2 regions of the Clostridium felsineum DSM 794 genome follow, and region 2 is predicted to be linked to the other one. Evidence: a T-box and tRNA genes for the amino acid it is inferred to sense, from the RefSeq annotation. Region 2 holds a T-box; the other holds one or more tRNA genes.

Region 1 (10,134 bases), 1.7 Mb from region 2:
AAAAATAATATTAATAACGTGGCTGATGAAAATTCTAAAAATCAATATGTACAGCAAGCTAAAATGCTTTCAAATATGGTTAGTATATATGTAGCGGCAACAACTTCCTCTAATGAAGGCGAGTTTGAAAGCAAATTAAAAGAAGATAAAAATAATATTGTTTATTCGGGTGAAGCACTTAAGGCAGGAACGAGTAGCCTTAAGGATGGAACTTCTAAGTTTACAGCACAATTTCAGGATGGTGGAGCAGTTAAAAATGGAGTTTCTAACCTTACACAAGGAATTTACAAGCTTTCAACTAGTTCAGATAAGCTTGTAAAGTTGCAAGAGGGAATAGGCAGTATGAATACGGCTATTTCAAACTTCAGTGGAGGAGTGAATAAAATATATGATGGTTCAACAAAATTAAAGGATGGAGTACTAAATGCAAAAAATGGTAGTGATAAACTAGTTGATGGATCTAATAAGCTTATAAATTCATCATATAAAATAAAGGATGGAACTGAAACAGTAGTCACAAGTATAGGTATGGCTGGACAAAAAGAAGAGATACAAAATGTTATAAATAAAATTAATGATGAAAAAAATGATAAATTATCAGAAGCTTTTAGCAAAACATTTTTAATTGCAGCAATAGTAATAATGCTTACATCCATATTGGGATTGTTTACGGACAAAAAGGTAGAAGATAAAGAATATGAAGATAAAATGATAGAAAATATATAAAAAGGTTTAAGTAATTCATTTGTTTTTAAATTATAATCAATAAAAAAGCGTAGTTATAGCTATATAGCAGATTCAATTGAAATTTTTCTCCATTAGTGATAAACTCATTATGTATGCTTATAGATAGGTTGTTATTTATTAAGGATAAAATAATATGTTTATATAAATACTTAGTATTGGGAGGAGGAATCTATTGATTAAGTTCAATAGAAAATAATATGTTAGATTTAAAAAGAATAAGAACAAATCCAGAAGAAGTAAAAAAGGCACTAAGTAACAGAGGAGAGGATTTTGAAGTCTCTATTATAGATGAACTTATAGGTCTTGATGAGGAAAGAAGAAAGAATCTTGTTGAGGTAGAAAATTTAAAGAGTAAGAGAAATAAAGATTCTGGAGAAATAGCTAAGCTTAAAAAGTCAGGACAAAATGCAGATGAATTACTTGCTGAAATGAAAAAAATTTCAGATGATATAAAAGGAATAGACGCAAAAGTATCAGAGATAGACGAAAAAATAGAATACATAATGCTTAGAATACCAAATATACCTAATCCAAGTGTTCCAGAGGGAAAATCAGATGAAGATAATATAGAAATAAGAAAATGGGGAGAACCTAAAAAATTTGATTTTGATTTCAAGGCACATTGGGATATAGGAACAAACCTAGGACTTCTTGATTTTGAAAGAGGTGGAAAAGTAGCTGGTTCAAGATTTACTTTCTACAAGGGTTTAGGTGCAAGACTCGAAAGAGCTGTTATAAACTTTTTCCTTGATACACATGTAGAAAAGCACGGATATACTGAAATTCTCCCACCATACATGGTAAATAGAACAAGTATGACAGGTACAGGACAATTACCTAAATTCGAAGAAGATGCATTTAAAGTAGATAATGGATTTTTCTTAATTCCTACAGCAGAAGTTCCTGTTACTAATATGTTTAGAGATGAAATATTAAAGGCAGAAGATTTGCCATATAAATTTGCAGCTTATAGCGCTTGTTTTAGATCAGAAGCAGGTTCTGCAGGAAGAGATACAAGAGGACTTGTTCGTCAACATCAATTTAATAAAGTAGAACTTGTTAAATTTGCAAAGCCAGAAGAATCTTATGATGAACTTGAAAAGTTAACTAACGATGCAGAAGAAATATTACAAATTTTAAACATACCTTATAGGGTTGTTAGAATATGTAAGGGAGATTTAGGATTTACAGCAGCGTTAAAATACGATATAGAAGTATGGATGCCTAGTTATAATAGGTATGTAGAAATATCAAGCTGTAGTAATTTTGAAGATTTCCAAGCAAGGCGTGCAAATATTAAATTTAGAAGAGAGCCAAAAGCTAAACCTGAATTCGTTCATACACTTAATGGATCAGGTCTTGCAGTTGGAAGGACGGTTGCAGCTATATTAGAAAATTACCAAAATGAAGATGGCAGTGTAACCGTTCCAGAAGCGTTAAAGAAATATATGGGAAAAGATATTATAAAATAAACAGTTTAAGGTGATAGAACGAATTCTATCACCTTATATTATTTTGATGTTAAATAACCTTGTGCTTTTAAAAGTTCAGCACTTAAAACACCTCCACCAGCGGCCCCTCGAAGTGTGTTATGAGATAAACATACAAATTTATATTGAAATAATTTGTCCTCGCGAAGTCTTCCCATAGTTATGCCCATACCGTTTTCAAAATTTCTATCTACTTTTGTTTGAGGTCTATCAGGTTCATCAAAATAATGAAGAAATTTTTTTGGAGCACTTGGCAAGTTTAAAGCACATTCGGGAGCTTTAAAGTTTTCCCATGCAGAGATTATTTCTTGTTTTGAAGGTTTGGTTTTAAAATTTACAAATACAGCAGCTAAATGTCCATCAGATACAGGAACTCGTATACATTGAGTAGTTATAAGAGGCGAGGTAGCATTTATTATTTTATTATTTTCTATTGATCCCCATATCTTTAGAGGTTCATTTTCACTTTTCTCTTCTTCACCTTTGATGAAAGGAATAACATTATCAAGTACCTCAGGGCATTCCTTAAAGGTTTTACCTGCTCCAGAAATAGCTTGATAAGTACAAGCGAGAATGGCTTCAGGTTCATACTTTAAAAGAGCGCTTATAGGTGGGACATAGCTTTGTATGGAGCAGTTAGGTTTAACACTTATAAAACCACGTTTAGTGCTAAGTCTTTTCTTTTGACTTTCTATTATAGACATATGATTACTATTTATTTCAGGTATTAAAACTGGTACATCATGCATATATCTATTAGCTGAATTATTTGATATGACTGGTGTCTCATGCTTTGCATAGTCTTCCTCAAGAAGTTTTGTTTCTTCTTTATTTAATGAAATTGCACAAAAAACAAAATCAACCATACTAGAAATCTTATCAACATCAAAAGCATCATATACTATAAGATTTTTAACGTTATTAGGTATAGGCTCGTTCATTTTCCATCTATCTTTCACAGCTTCCTCGTAAGTAAGTCCAGCTGATTTTTTACTAGCAGCAATTAGTGTAACTTCAAACCAAGGATGATTTTTTAAAAGACAAGCAAAACGCTGACCAACCATTCCAGTTCCACCAATTAAACCTACTTTTAATTTCATAATAACCACCTCATATTTATTTGATTGTTTATAATATCTATGCTAACATAAGTGTATATATTAGTAAAATTGATAAATTTGATTAATATATTCAAAAAAATTGATGGGAGAATTAGTTATGGATTTTAAGCAATTAAATACATTTATAACAATAGGCAAATATCAGAGTTTTACAGAAGCTGCTAGTGTACTTAATTATGCTCAATCCACTGTTACAACGCAAATAAAGATATTAGAGGAAGAACTACAAGTAAAGCTTTTTGAAAGAATAGGTAAAAAGGTTACGTTGACCTATGAAGGTAAAAAATTATTGCCTTATGCAAAACAAATGATTAAACTTTCACATGAAATAAAAAATGTGGTTATAGATGATGAAAAGCCAAGTGGAACACTTACTATAGGGGCTGCAGAATCCCTTTGTGTTTTAAGACTTCCTTTTATACTTAAAGAGTATAGAAGATTGTATCCTGATGTAGAAGTTTCATTAAAGTTTGGAAGTTGTGCTGATTTTAGACACTTTTTAAAGGACAATATAATAGATGTAGCATTTTCGCTTGGAACTAAAATCGATTCAAATGAATTTATATCTGAAATCGAATTTGATGAGCCTATGGTGCTTTTAGCGTATCCCGGACATCCACTTATAGAAAAAGATATTGTATATCCTGAAGATATAGCAGAAGAGCCTCTTATATTAACAGAAATGGGTTGTAGTTATAGAGCTGTATTTGAAAATATTTTAAGTAGTTACAATATAAAACCTAAGCTTGTTCTTGAAACGGGGAGCGTTCAAGCTATAAAGCAGTTTACCATGAGTGGATTAGGAATAACACTTTTGCCTAGAGTTGCAGTAGAGGAAGAAATAAAAGATGGAAAATTAGTACCATTAAAATGGGGAGGACCAGGTTTTGGTATTATATCCCAAGTTTTGTATCATAAGGACAAGTGGATTTCACCAGCACTTAACGCATTTTTAAGATTATCCAAAAAAGTTATAAAAAACAAATAAAAATCGAATAAAAATGTTGACATAAAAAAAAGCGGATGATATAATAAATCTTGTTGTAAGATGTAAAACAAAAATATTTAAATAAATTTAAATTTGTTGTTGACAATTGAAAGTTTATTTGATATAATATTTTATGTTGTTATGTGGAAAGATGGTCGAGTTGGTTTAAGGCACCGGTCTTGAAAACCGGCGTGCGGGTAACCGCACCTAGGGTTCGAATCCCTATCTTTCCGCCATTAATTTAATAGGTTTTATTTAGTAGAGCATGTGGAGAAGTACTCAAGTGGTTGAAGAGGTGCCCTTGCTAAGGGTATAGGTCGGGTAACCGGCGCGAGAGTTCGAAACTCTCCTTCTCCGCCATAAAAGGACATTGTTAAAATGTCCTTTTATTTTGCAATAAAGATATTTGATTTTTTTTGTAAATTGTGTTAATATAATAATGCTTAAAGTATGCGATAGTACCTCAACTGGATAGAGGACTCGGCTACGAACCGAGGCGCTGCGGGTTCGACTCCTGCCTGTCGCACCAAACGTAAAAGCGTGTTTTTCAAAGTAATTTTGGAAAGCACGCTTTTTTATTTTATTTTCTAGGTATATTCTTTAATTCTATTGATTCAATAACTTTTGTAGTTTTGTTAAAGTAAATACGAAGCTGTTGTCCATATTCACCAATGTCGGTATTGTAATATATTATCCAACTAGCTGCTTTCATATAATCAACTTTTGGGTTACCATAAGCTTTAATTACATCATCATAAGTAGAAGATAATGTAATACCTTTTGGCAATACTACAGTATTTTTATATGAATCACTTTTCTTTTCTACTTTTATACCTCCAAGCATAGCATCATCGAACTTCATGGTAGAACCACTTGTGTTATAAAGAGTTACATTTATAAAAGTATCTTCATTTTTAGTGCCATCGTCCATGTGAATATCTTGTACATAATAATTATCCTTCAAAGGTTGTCCTTTATCCGCATAATCATTATATTTCCATCCATTATCCTCCAAGTTTTTAGCTTTAGTAGGAAGAGAGTATTTCACTCCATTTAAAGTGATATCGCCAGATAGTGGGTCACTTTTCATTTGTGCTGTATATTTTTTTACATCTTCTTTAGTTAATTTTTTTACTTCCTTAGAACCACAGGCAGTAAAAGTTAATAGTATCAAGCATAAGCTTAAGCATAAAGCTGCTATTTTTTTCATATGTACCTCCTGATTTTTATTTGTAATTTTAGCCATATTATTATATCAGTAAATACAGTAGTAGTAAACTCTAAATTGTCCATATAAAATAATAATTAATTATAATATTTTATATGGTATAATAAAAATTAGTATTTATAGAGAACATATTGTTGAGGAGGAATAATAAATGATTCTTTCGGGAAAGCAAATTATAGATAATATAGGAAGAGATATAATAATAGAGCCATTTACAGAGAAACAAATAAATCCTAATAGCTACAATTTAAAGTTACATAATGAACTTCTTGTTTATGATGAAGAAGTTTTAGATATGAAAAAACCAAATAGTACAAAAAAACTTATAATTCCTGAGGAAGGGATTGTACTTCAACCAAGAAAATTGTATCTTGGAAGAACGGTAGAATATACAGAAACAGACAAGTATGTGCCAATGCTTGAAGGTAGATCCTCTGTTGGAAGGCTTGGAGTGTTCATTCATGTCACAGCAGGATTTGGAGACGTTGGTTTTAAGGGGTATTGGACATTAGAAATATTTTGTGTGGAACCAATAAGAATATATCCAGGTGTTGAAATATGCCAAATCTATTATCATGACGTTGGAGGAGAATACGAAAAATATTCTAGTGGTAAGTATCAAAATAATAATGGGATTCAACCAAGTTTACTTTATAAAGATTTTCAAAAGTAAAGAAGTATATTATTAAAGTAGGGTGATGTGTTTGAATAGCAAAATATTTCAATCAAAGTATAAAGAAGTTTTTGGAACATTATATGCAAGTGAAGATTCAAAAGCTCTTGTTATAATATTTCCAGGGATAAATTATGATCATAATAAACCGCTGCTCTACTATGCAAAAAAGGCAGCAATTCAGAATAACAATGATGTTTTATGCATTAGTTATAAAGATAAAATTTCATGGGAAGATATAGGAAAAGCTAGTACCGAAGATGTAGCTAGTGAGATAGCCTATATTATAAAAAGATTAATTAATAAAAATTATAAAAGTATTTATTTTTTAGGTAAAAGTATAGGGACTCAAATAGCTGGTTTAACAGCTTCTAAGCTTAATATACATAATATAGAGTTTATATATTTAACTCCCATAGAGCAGACATTAAAATATATAATAGATAGAAAATGTACTGTAGTAGTAGGTACAAAGGATGAGTTTTTTCAAAGTAATTACATAAATACAATTAAAGAACATAAAAGCGTTAGTTTAATGTTATTTGAGGGAGCCAATCATTCTCTAGAAATTAAAAATGATGTAATAAAAAATTTAAGAATTTTAGAAAATGTAGTAAAATTATATGTGGATTTTTTTAAATAAAAATAAATTGGAGGGCTAATTGATGGAACAATACAAACAAGAGTTTATAGAATTTATGGTGGAGAGTAATGTGCTTACTTTTGGAGATTTCATAACTAAAAGTGGTAGAAGAACACCTTTTTTTATAAATACGGGAAATTATAAAACAGGAAATGAATTAAATAAGTTAGCGAAATTTTATGCCAAGGCTATATATGATAACTTTGGAGATGATTTTGATATATTATTTGGACCTGCATATAAAGGAATACCATTAAGTGTTTCAGTAGCAATGGCACTTGATAGTGTGTATGGAATTAATGCTTCTTATTGTTCAAATAGAAAAGAAGTTAAGGATCATGGAGATAAGGGAATTCTTCTTGGATCAAATCTTAAAGATGAAGATAGGGTTATAATAGTGGAAGATGTTACAACAGCTGGAACATCCGTATATGAGACTATGCCTATACTCAAATCTCAAGCTAATGTTGATGTAAAGGGACTTATAATATCAGTAGATAGAATGGAAAAAGGTAAGGGAGAAAAAAGCGCTTTAACTGAACTTAAAGAAAAGTTTGCATTTAAGACTTGTTCTATTGTTACAATGGAGGAAGTAGTAGATTACTTATATAAAAGAAATATTAATGGTAAAGTTATTATAGATGATAAAATGAAAGAAAAGATCAACAATTATTACAAAGAGTATGGAGTAAAATAAAAAAGATGCCTTTAGGCATCTTTTTTATTTTACTCATGTTTTGAAACATTTTTGTCTTTTGTATATTTTACATGTAATAACTTGTGAGCAAGACCCTCACCTGGTTTTCCAAAGTAGCTATCATACATCTTAATAATAGCTGGATTATCGTGTGATTTTCTCTTTGAAAGCACATTTTTATCTTGATTATATAAAACTGAAGCTCTTAATTTTCTATAATCAACATTTTCTCTATCAATAGCACTTACGTGAGGTTGACCTCCACCATTTATACATCCGCCAGGACAGCCCATTACTTCTATAAAGTGATATTGTTTTTCATCTATTTTTCCTGATTTCATGAATTCAAAGAAATTAGCAGCACCATTTATAACAGCAACGTTATATTTATTTCCAGCAATTTCAACTTCAGCTTCTTTGATGCCTTTAAATCCTCTTACTTCAGTATAATCAACATTTTCAAGTTCTTTATTCTCAGCAAAGTCTTTAGCAGATCTTATTGCAGCTTCCATAACTCCACCAGTTGCACCAAATATAGCACCAGCACCACTGTAAGTACCCATAGAAGGATCAGCTTCACCATCTTCAAGGTCTGCAAATTTAATTTTGGCATTTTTAATCATTTGAGCAAGTTCTCTTGTAGTTAGTGATGCATCAATATCTCTTAAGCCATTAACTTCCATGAAAGGAATATCTGCTTCATATTTTTTATCATTACATGGCATAATTGTAACTGTATAAACATCTTCAGGAGCAATTCCTGATATTGAAGGATAATAAGTTTTTGATGCAGTACCAAATATTTGTTGAGGAGATTTTGCAGATGAAAGGTTATCCAATAATTCAGGATAATAGTTTTGTGCTTGTCTCACCCATGCAGGACAGCAAGATGTAAACATAGGGAATGGTCCACCTTTTTCTATTCTTTGTAGAAGTTCAGTAGCTTCTTCCATTATAGTCATATCTGCACCGAAGTTTATATCAAATATTTTATCAAATCCAAGCATTCTAAGTGCTGTATATAATTTTCCTGTTACATCTTTTCCGAAGCCCATCCTAAATAATTCGCCCATAGCAGTTCTTATTGATGGAGCCATTGCAACAATAACATGCTTTTTAGGGTCATTAAGTGCCTCTTGAACTTTTTCTACGTGGGATTTTTCTTTTAAAGCAGCAACTGGACAAGCAACAACACATTGACCGCATAATAAACAGTTTGAATCATCAAAACATAAATCATCCACTGTTCCTACAGCTCTTTGTCCATCCTTTTTTATAAATTGAATTGAGCATGTACCAGTATGCTCTTTACAAGCAGCAACACATCTTCCGCATAGTACACATTTAGATCTATCTATCACAATAGCCTTACTTCTATCGTCAACTAAAGCTGATTTTTCTTCTGCTGTTGGTAAAAATGGTTTTGAAGCTCTTGCTTTTGTTTTTATTACAAGTTTAAGGAACTCACAGTTTTCTTTTCTAGAACATTGACCACATTTAAACTCATGTTTATCAAGAAGTGTGGACACTCTCTTTTTGATTCTTTCCTTTACTTCATCAGTTTCAGTGTTTATTACCATTCCGTCTTCAACTTTAGCGACACAGGCAGCTCTGAAGCCTTTACCCTCTACTTCCACCATACAAACACCGCATTTTCCAAAGTTACCACAATCCTTTAAAAAGCAAAGAGTAGGGATATCTACATTGTTTTCTCTTGCTAATTCAAGGATGGTGATGTCTTTATCTGTATGCACTTCAGTGCCATTTAAGATTATTGTTTTCATTTTAATCCTCCTGAAATTAAGAATATAGTTATTTATTAATAAAATATCGTTAAAAATTTAACGGTATATGAACGTACTTATATACATACCTATTATCATTATATCATATTTGAAGGAACTCTAAAATAATTTAGTTAATTTAATTTGTTAAAATAAAAACAGTGACGTTACATTTAAGTAAAATTATTGAATATATGTACATGAATTGGTACAATTAAATTATATTAAAATTTGTGGAGGTGTATTATGATAAAATTAAAAAAAATAACAACATTTGTAGTTGCAATGTCTATTACTTTTACAATAACTGGCATTAGGTCATATGCTAGTACAAATGTTAACAGTGTTATGACAAATAACCAGAAGAAAGTATTACAACAGTATCAAGGAAATATTGACAAAGTTTATAATTCTTTTGAAGATAAAAATCAAACAAAAGTTGTTAAAGACCCTAAAGCTATAAACAATAATTTAAAAGTACAAGAAGCAACAGACGAAGAGTCAGGAAAAGACACAGAAGGAGTATATCCAACAAGAAGTGGAGTTATTCTTGTTACTAGAGATACCAATATTCTTGGAGTACATTATGGACATGCCGGCATAGTATGGACTCCATCAACTACGGTAGAAGCACAATTAAGTGGAGTTGGAAGATATCCAAATACATGGCAGTCAAGATATAAGACAGTAAAAGGAATTACAGTTAAAGATACAACAGCTGACCAAGACAAAGAGGTATCAGATTGGTGTAATAATCAAGTAG
Region 2 (10,134 bases):
GTATCTTCACGAATTAAAAACTATTTCCTAATTATGGAATAATATAGTTAGGTTTATTTTAGTGCGTCAAAATCTCATGGAAATTCAAATAATTAATATAGTATTTAAAATATTAGGCAATTTTATAGCTTAAACAAAAAAAGAGCATCGCTCATGATTAATTTTAATCATTTTGCGACACTCCCTTTTTCTAATTTAGAAATTTTGTTATCTTGATGAAATATCACAGTAATTATACTTTTATGTAAAATCATAAGATAACGTTATCAGGTTTTACCATGGCATTCCAGGATAAAATGCCATTATAGATGTATTCATAAATGCTATACCTAAAAATAATATGCCTATTAAAAACATTGAAAACATTAATTTATGCTTTTTAAAAAACAAATACATTCACTCCTTTTCTACTTATATTAACTTTGCGCTAAACTCATATATATCTTCCAATGAGTTAATATCTCTTTTATCCAAGTAAAATCTTATTAATTTAAACATAATTTTAAAATTAATTTTATCCTTTTTACTTGAAAGAATAAAAAATTCATTTTTCACATCTGCCATTTTTGAATTTTCGTTCTGCTTAGCATACATATCAATTAAATCTAATAGAATATCATCTATTAAAAAATAATATGAATACTTTTTAGAGTACTTTAACGCTTTTAAATAATGTTCCTCCGCTTTTTCTAAATCAGATAACTCTCTATATACTTTTGCTATTTCAAAATACATGTTAGGTAATAATTTAAACTCTTTGCTAATATTAGCTAAGTTTTTCAAAGTACTTTTTAATATCTCCCTTGCTTTTTCTTTTTCTGAAAGCTTTATATAAAGTTGTGCTAAATTTATGAGTATCATTAAATATTGTTCATTAGCTTTTTCGTCTATAACACTTAGTATCTCATTACATATATCCAAACTCCTTCCATAATTTTTAAGTGCCTCAAAGCAAGCTGCTTTTTGCAAAAGTACTTCATAATATTTTTTCTCATTTACTTTTTTTATTACCTTTTCAAGTGTGCACAATTTTTTTAATGCCTTATAATATTCTTCTAGTTTTATATAACATAGTGAACTATTAAAAAGAAATATACATGTGTATTTATCATCCATATCATAAAAGCGTTCCAATGCAACTTCACAACATTTAGCACCATAATCGTATTGACCCATATAAAAATACACCATGGATAGTTTCCTAAAAATAGGCACTACGTTATCAGTAGGCATGTCTATATTTATTAATGATCTAGCTTTTTCATAATAGATAGAACTTTTATAGAAATCATTCATACTACAAAAATAATCACCAGCTAGTTCAAAAATAGCTATTTTTTTGTCTTTGATATCCCAATTTACTAAAAACGCTTCTACCTCATTTAGTTTGTCAATAAAACTTATGTCTCTATATACAATCAAGTCTTGCAATTCTTTTATGTACTTTTCTAGTACTTTATCTGCTTGTGATACTTCATCTTCTATTAAATAATCTATATCTTCTTCTATTTTTATATTCTTTTTTGTGCAAATTTTTTCTAGATTTTTTAACATTACCTCTGCTGCGTGCCTTGTAAGATTAGCTTTTCCATGTTCTATCTGACTTATAAGGTTTCTAGTTATGTCATTTCCTGCCAAGCTATCTTGATTTAGTTTGTATTTTTCTCTTAACCTCTTAAGTTTAACCCCAATAGGCAGTATCTCATAACTCTCCATATTAATTCTCCTTACTAATATCAACTCTTTTTATAATTATACCACCATTTTATGTAAATTCAACCATATATTTAAAAAAGTTCCTTTTTATTTGTATAAAAAAAAGAAGGATAGAAATCCTACTTTCCATCCTTCTTCTTTGCTCTATTTGGTTTCGCTTTAGGCTTTATAACCATCTTTTTTTCTGAACTTCTTGTGCCTTTTCCATTCATTTTACCTGTTTTACTCCATCCTATTACATCAAAGAAAGCATACAAGCCAAATAAGAATAGTGCCATAGTAATATAATATCCTATTTGTTCTATCTGAAATTTTGAAGTTCCTATCTTTAATCTACTTCCAAGTAAATTTGAAGCAAAAAACATAACTACTATAAAAACTAATATAACCCATCTATTTAACTTAGATATAAAGAAAGGTTTTGTAATGTTGTAAATTGTCATTACACCAATCATTAATACAAAAAGTATTATTAAAGTTTTAATACTAAACGCCATACCTTATTTCCCCCTTACATTTCTTCAACTACATCTATCCCTATAAGTTTAAGTGAATTTTTTATAACTATCGAAGTTGCCTCAACAAGAGCAAGTCTTGCATTCTTTAACTTTTCATCAGCTGTATTTGAGATATTATACGCATTATAGAACTTGTTAAATGCCTTTGCAACTTCTATTGCATACCTCGTTATAACTGATGGTTCAAGTCTATCTACAGCATGTAAAATAACATCGTTAAAATTCTTAAGCTGTTTTACTAAATCAAATTCAACATCTGAAACAAGCTTACTGTAATCTACACTTTCTTTTGCTTCTCCTAGTTTTCTTAAAATACTCTTAGCTCTAGCATAAGAATATTGAACGTAAGGACCAGTTTCTCCTTCAAAGCTAAGCATTTCTTTCCAATCAAATATTATATCTCTTTCTCTTCCGTTTTTAAGATAAGTGAATATAACAGCTCCAATTCCAACTTTCTTAGATACTTCTTCTTTATCTTTAAGTTCTGGATTCTTTTCTTCTATTATTTCCCTTGTTTTTTGAACTGATTCTTTAAGTAAATCTTCAAGGAATATAACAGCTCCATTTCTTGTTGAAAGCTTTCCTTCAGCAAATCTTACAAGACCATAACCGACGTGAATACAATCCTTAGCCCATTCATGACCTGCAAGTTCTAAAGTTTTTAAAAATTGCTTAAAGTGAAGTGATTGTTCAAGTCCCACAACATATATACTCTTATCAAAATTATAAGTTTCTTTTCTGTATTCAGCAGCTGCTAAATCTCTTGTTGCATATATACTTGCACCATCAGCTTTCTTTATTATACATGGAGGCATATTGTAATCTTCAAGCATAACAACCTTAGCTCCATTGCTTTCTGTTAATAATCCCTTATTCGCAAGTTCTTCTTCAATTTTATCTAATTTATCACTATAGAAACTTTCTCCTGTATATGAATCAAACTCAACTCCAAGTTCATCATATACCTTTTTAAATTCTCTCAAGCTTAAATCCTTAAATTTTGTCCAAAGCTCTACCTCTTCTTTTTCTCCATCCTCAAGCCTCTTAAAGTACATTCTTCCTTCATCTTCAAGTGCTGGATTCTTTTCCGCTTCCTTATGGAATTTCACGTATATCCTTAATAATTCCTTTATAGGATCCTTATATAGGGCTTCTTCATCACACCATTTTTTATATGCAGATATAAGTTTACCAAATTGTGTTCCCCAATCTCCAAGGTGATTTATTCTAACACAATCATAACCTGCCATTGAAAATATTTTGTATAAAGAACTTCCTAATACTGTACCAAACAAATGTCCCACATGAAAAGGTTTTGCTATATTAGGAGACGAGTATTCTATAAGTACTTTCTTTCCCTCTCCAACCTTCATTAAACCATAGTTATCCTTTTCATTTAAAACCTTTTCTACAGTTTCACGCACAAAATCGGCTTTATCAACAAAGAAATTAAGATATGGTCCTAAATTTTCTACCTTCTCAAAACCTGATTTGTCTATTTTTTTACTTATATCTTCTGCTATAGCATTCGGAGCTTTTCTCAAAACCTTAGCAAATTGAAAACATGGAAGTGCAAAATCACCCATATCTTTTTTTGGCGGTACTTCTATAATCTTATAAAGTTCCTCAACATCCATACCGATGATTTCATTAATTCTTTCAGCTATTATTTTCTTGTAGTCCACAATTTTACCTCCTTAGATTTTAAATATAAAAAAAACGTCATCTACATAACTGCAGAGACGATTATATTTCGCGGTACCACTCTGATTGACTTAAATTAAATAAGTCCACCTTAAAATTTTAACGCATTTAGCGGTTTACACATCTCCATGGTTCTATTTCACATGTATAACTACTTACTGAACTCACACCAAACATCAGCTCGCTTAAAATATTAACATGCTACTTTCCACTTCATAGATTTTTATATCATTATTATATATTATAACAGCATTTATTATACTTTACAATTTAATATTAATCAATATCCTTATTCTCATAAACAACATTTCCCTCTATAATTGTATATATTGTTCTTGTAAATACCTCCATAGGATTGCCATCAAAAATAGCAATATCTGCATCCTTACCAACTTCAATACTGCCAACTCTATCTGCTACATTACATATTTCAGCCGCATTTATAGTTATCGCCTTAAGTGCTTCTCTTTTGTCCATTCCTTCTCTTACTGATAGTCCGGCACAAAGCGGAAGATACTGAATAGGTACAACAGGATGATCCGTTATTATAGCAGTTTTTATTCCTAACTCAGATAACACTCTTGGTGTTTTAAAGGTTTTATTAGCCACTTCATTTTTCGATCTTGATGTAAGCGATGGTCCTACAAGAACTGGGAATCCACTTTCTTTAATCTTTTCTCCTATTAAATGTCCTTCTGTACAATGATCCAGTGTAATTTTAATTTTAAATTCTTTCGCAATCCTTATAGCTGTTAATATATCATCAGCTCTATGAGCATGAATTTTAAGAGGCATTTTACCTTCAATTACTGGAACCAAGGCCTCCATTTTTAAATTTCTTTCAAAACTTTCTTCTTTTTCTTCTGCCTTTATTTTCTTATTGCTGTAATTTTGAGCCTCTAAAAGAGTTTGTCTTAAAAGAGCTGCCGTTGCCATTCTTGTAACCGGAGATTTTCCCTTATTTCCATAAACTCTTTTAGGATTTTCTCCTAGCGCTGCCTTAACCGCCGAAGGATTAAGCAGCACCATATCATCTACGCATTTTCCATAAGTTTTCATAAAAACAAATTGACCGCCAATTACGTTTGCGCTTCCTGGTCCTGTCATAACACTAGTAATCCCACCCATTACTGCATCTCTAAAGGCTGAATCCATTGGATTTATTGCATCTATTGCCCTAAGCTCTGGTGTGATTGGATTAGACATTTCATTTATATCAAGTCCTACCTTTCCTATATCCTGCTCATCAATTCCTATATGTGTATGCGCATCAATTATTCCAGGGAATACCATAAGGCCTTTTGCATCAATTATTTCCATATCGTCAGTTTCTTTTATATTACCTGCTACTTCAATTATTTTTCCATTACTTATTAAAACACTTCCCTTCTTATAATCTTTATTTGTCATAGTTATTATGTTTCCATTTTTTATAAGTAACATATATTTTCCTCCTATCAATAATATATATATATTAAAACCTTGAAATATTTTCGATTTAATAATATAATAATAATCAATAACATTATATGCAGTTAATAAAACCACTTTAAGAGTTAGCAAACGTTTTATTATAGGTTATAACTCAATATGGAATTATACATATATATCTAATTATAAACTGTATATATAATTGTTTACAAATCATATTTTTATATTGAATATATTCAGTATAAAAATTACAAGGAGGAAAAAATGGATAATTTAATAGTTATTTTTCTAGGTGCATTACAAATAACACTACTAGACGTAGTCTTAAGTGGTGATAACATAGGTGTAATTGCATTAGCTACAAAGGATTTACCAAAAAGTTTGGCAAAAAAAGCCTCCTTTATTGGAGTTATAGCTGCTGTTACACTTAGAATTATATTTGCTTGTTTAATAACCTATATATTAATGATTCAATGGCTACCTATCAAATTAGTTGGCGGTATTATTTTAGTAAAAATAACTTGGGACTTTATAAAACCTCAGGGTGAAAATTCAGAAACTGCTAAAATACATAATTCACAAAAAATGATAACTGCAATTCAAAGTATTATACTTGCTGACTTTACAATGAGCCTTGACAATGTACTTGCTATTGCAGCTGCTGCTAAAGGACATATTGGTTTAATTGTATTCGGATTGATTTTAAATATACCTATAATATTTTGGGGAAGCCAGTACGTGGCAAAACTAATGCAAAAATACAAAATAGTTGTCTATATAGGTGGTGCTATTTTAGCTCATACATCTTTCTCAATGATATTTGAAGATAGACTTCTTAAACATATAGTTCCTCATTCTTTAGGAATTTTTCTACCATACGCTTTCGCTGCTTTAACTTTATTATATGGATTTATTGTACTTTCCTTTAGTAATAGTACAAGCAATAAAATTTCTAAAAAAAATCGAGATGAATCTGCAATAACAAAAACAAAAAAATAGCATTAAGCTGTTGTATAAATTTCATACAACAGCTTAATTTTATTTAATTACTTTCTAATAATCTATTTAATTGAAAAGAATTAGTTTGATCATTAAATTTAAAACTATAACCACAATAAAATCCTTTTGTTGTCTCTTCTCCATTTTTGTCTACTATACTATATACTTCGTATGTACTTATACGTCCATATTTTCCATCTCCACAAAATTTCCAAGCACTAATATCACAACTTTTATTAGTTATTTTTAGTCCTTTACTTTGTGCATTTTTAACATATTCTTTTACCTCTTTTGAAATTTCACTATCTGGATATAAAAACTTTTCTACCGCATCAAGATTATTTGTGTTAGCTGCATCAGATCGGCTAGACACATAGTTTCTAACAAGATCCTTCACTGCACCTTCATTTGTACTTTGCACCCCATCATAGCTGCGGAAATCTAAAAAGAACTTTTCTGGTTTATCTTCATCTTTTTTATCATTTGAACTATCGTAATCATAGCCTACTGTTCTTACTTCACTTTTGTATTTTTTTCCGTCTTTTTCCATAGTTAAATATATTTTTGTATTTTCAGCAATAGGTCCTATCGTAGCCATATCTTTTACCTTCTTGCCAGTATCTTTGTTATCTACAAATATTTCTGCATCTTCCTCTTCACTTGTAACTTCAAAATTCTGCATTTTTCCTGCTAATTTTATAGTTTTAGTATAAAGTGTAGTATCAATAGAATATACTTTATTTATACTACCATATTTGCCCTTGTAAACTGTTTTTAATTTGTATAGTCCTGGCATAAATGGCCCATATTTTTTTGTAAAATTATTACTTGTAATAGTTCCCACTTTTTTGTTATTTACATATATATCTGATCCCTTTAATTTACTATTAATTGTTATATATGATGGATTAACTAATATTTTATAATCTGTGAAAAACAAACTTTTTTTCTCAGTTGTTAAATTTATAATATTATATTTTTGAAGGTCAGCCTTTGAATCCTCCGATAATCTAGAAGCTTGATAATCTAAATTTTTATATAAATTGTCTCTATCTGAAGCTGTTTTTAGATGTTTAATAAGAATGTCTACATTTTCATCATCTATCTTAAGATCTTTATTTGATGCTACTAAGAGTTCTTTAACTTTTACTTTATCATTTTGATCCACAGCAGCTTCAAAATCTGCCACTACCTTTTTAGGGTTAGTTTGTCCTTTTCCAACATAAATAAATATACCTACTAAAACTATGATTGCTGCACAAGCTATCGCTGCGATTTTTCCTTTTCCTCCAAGAACACCCTTTGACATTGTTCCTGAATTCATCCCCCTATTTTGTGACAAACTATTTTGAATTTTAGTACCACATTTTGTGCATACATTTTGTCCCTCTTCTAATTTGTTTCCACATTTAATACAAAATTTCATTATTACCTTCCTTCCAATAAATAACATATTATTTAATCTAAAATATTGTAATTACGTTAATAAAAAATCATTTCACCTCCAATATATCATTTTTCGTCTTTTTTTTCATAGCGTTTTATATTTTACTATATTTTTTTAGTTTAGTAAAATAAATTAGTTCATCAAAAGGTATTTTATGTATTATATTAGGTTTTTTGTTGAGTGTTTTTAAACAACTTAATTTATAATCTTTATTTTTAATTTAATTTTTCTTCAAAATTCATTAGATAAATCAAGCTTAGTATTTAAAATATCAGTTTTATTTATATAATTTTATAAATCACTTTATTTCTTTTATTAAAACTTCTATAATCAATATATAGACTGTTAGTATTTTACTCATTATATATAAATGTGAAAATACTAGTACATTCTGCCTAAAAAAAGATCGTAAGGTCGACTTAATTTACAAAAATGTTTTTTAATAACCACGTTAATATTTTACTCATTAAATATATTTAGGGGGGAATAGTCATGGAAAAAAACAAAATTTACTTAGTTTTAAAAAGATCTGCTGTGCTTATATCAATAACCCTTATAATTTTAGGTATTATTTACATAGCAAAAACAAATCTTTTATTTTCGCATACTAAAATCTCAAAAGCTACAAATGCAAAAGCACCAATTTCTAATAGATTAAAGAATTCAAAAATTCAAAAAATAGCTTATCTAACTTTTGAAGATGGTCCATCGCCTGATGTAACACCACACATACTAGATATATTAAAAACCTATGATGCAAAAGCAACTTTTTTCGTCACTGGAAAAAACTCAATAATAAATAAATTAACACTTGTGAAAGAAGCCCAATCTGGAAATACTATAGCCATAAAAAGCTTTGATAATAATACAAAAAAAATATATTCTTCTCCAAGTTCATATATAAATGATATTAATGAATGTACAGACATTTTAAATGCCATAATAGGTAATGGGAAATTCAATTCAAAATTAGTAAGATTCCCTGGTGGTTCTACTATGGTAGATAAAAATTTCACAAAATTCATAAAAAAGGGAGGATATAATTTTATAGATTGGAATGTAGATTCAAAAGATGCTATTAAAACAAAGCACAAATTGCCTACTGATATTGTAAATACAGTTAAAGCTTCTTGTAAAAACAATAATAGCTTAATAATACTACTACATGATACATCTTCAAATGAAGCTACCTCACAGGCTCTACCTGAAATAATACAATTTCTAAAATCACAAAATTATGCCTTAAAAGCCTTACAATAGTTTTTTTAGCAATTGTACTTCATGTATTTATTTTATGTGGTATAATTGCTTTGTAATAAATTTTAGGAGTGATATATAGTGCAAAAAACAAAAATGATTTTTACAATAGGGCCCTCTAGTGATACAGAGGAGAAATTAACAGAATTAATGAATGTGGGAATGAATGCTGCAAGGTTAAATTTTTCACATGGTACTCATGAAGATCACAAAGAAAAAATAGACATTATCAAAAAACTTAGAAAAGAATTAAATAAGAATGTTGCAATTGTAGTTGATGTTAAAGGACCTAAAATTAGAACTCACAATTTTGAAAATGGAACAGCTGAAATTAAAAAGGGTCAAACCTTTACAATAGTGTGTGGAGAAGAAATTTTAGGTAACTCCGAAAAATGTTCAGTTTCTTATACACAGCTTTATAAAGATGTAAAAAAAGGAGGACTTCTTCTTGTTGATGATGGTCTTCTCGAGTTTCAGATAACTGATGTTTGCGATAAAAACATAATATGTATAGCAAAAAATAATGGTGTTATCTCAAATCATAAGGGTGTAAATGCCCCAGGTATTTCCATAGGACTTCCTGCTGTAACTGAAAAAGACATAGAAGATTTAAAATTCGCATGTGAACAAAAGGCCGACTTAGTTGCTGCTTCTTTTATAAGAAAAGCAGAAGACGTATCTGTAGTTAGAAAAGTTCTTGAAGAAAATGGTGGAGAAGATATAAGAATAATCTCCAAAATTGAAACTCAAGAAGGTGTTGATAACATCGATAAAATCATCGAATTATCTGATGGAATTATGGTAGCCAGAGGTGATATGGGCGTTGAAATTCCAATAGAGGATGTTCCTGCTATTCAAAAGATGATAATAAAAAAATGTAACGATTCCGGAAAAATAGTAATAACTGCAACTCAAATGCTCGATTCAATGATAAGAAATCCAAGACCTACAAGAGCTGAAGCATCAGACGTAGCAAACGCAATCTACGATGGAACAGATGCTATAATGTTAAGTGGTGAAAGTGCAAGCGGTTTATATCCTATTGAAGCTGCTGAGACTATG

What was found. A T-box is a leader RNA that pairs with one kind of tRNA and senses whether it is charged. The one in region 2 lies ahead of argS (arginine--tRNA ligase), so its partner is inferred to be a tRNA-Arg.
Region 1: it has a tRNA-Arg gene. The T-box ahead of argS (arginine--tRNA ligase) is inferred to sense a tRNA for this amino acid. The anticodon was not compared.

The regions. Positions count from the first base shown of each region.
Region 1 is NZ_CP096980.1:63,568-73,701, reverse strand. It holds gene CLFE_RS00405 (MDR family MFS transporter) at 1-726, shown strand, start outside; gene serS (serine--tRNA ligase) at 945-2,219, shown strand; gene asd (aspartate-semialdehyde dehydrogenase) at 2,258-3,337, opposite strand; gene CLFE_RS00390 (LysR family transcriptional regulator) at 3,456-4,346, shown strand; tRNA gene CLFE_RS00385 (tRNA-Ser) at 4,492-4,582, shown strand; tRNA gene CLFE_RS00380 (tRNA-Ser) at 4,616-4,706, shown strand; tRNA gene CLFE_RS00375 (tRNA-Arg) at 4,799-4,875, shown strand; gene CLFE_RS00370 (hypothetical protein) at 4,927-5,556, opposite strand; gene dcd (dCTP deaminase) at 5,726-6,247, shown strand; gene CLFE_RS00360 (alpha/beta hydrolase) at 6,279-6,890, shown strand; gene pyrE (orotate phosphoribosyltransferase) at 6,913-7,587, shown strand; gene CLFE_RS00350 (ferredoxin hydrogenase) at 7,617-9,371, opposite strand; gene CLFE_RS00345 (YiiX/YebB-like N1pC/P60 family cysteine hydrolase) at 9,618-10,134, shown strand, end outside.
Region 2 is NZ_CP096980.1:1,760,774-1,770,907, reverse strand. It holds gene CLFE_RS08305 (IS1182 family transposase) at 1-31, shown strand, start outside; gene CLFE_RS08300 (helix-turn-helix domain-containing protein) at 412-1,716, opposite strand; gene CLFE_RS08295 (hypothetical protein) at 1,836-2,213, opposite strand; gene argS (arginine--tRNA ligase) at 2,228-3,919, opposite strand; T-box leader at 3,970-4,164, opposite strand; gene CLFE_RS08285 (amidohydrolase) at 4,215-5,381, opposite strand; gene CLFE_RS08280 (TerC family protein) at 5,634-6,368, shown strand; gene CLFE_RS08275 (zinc ribbon domain-containing protein) at 6,412-7,794, opposite strand; gene CLFE_RS08270 (polysaccharide deacetylase family protein) at 8,308-9,075, shown strand; gene pyk (pyruvate kinase) at 9,154-10,134, shown strand, end outside.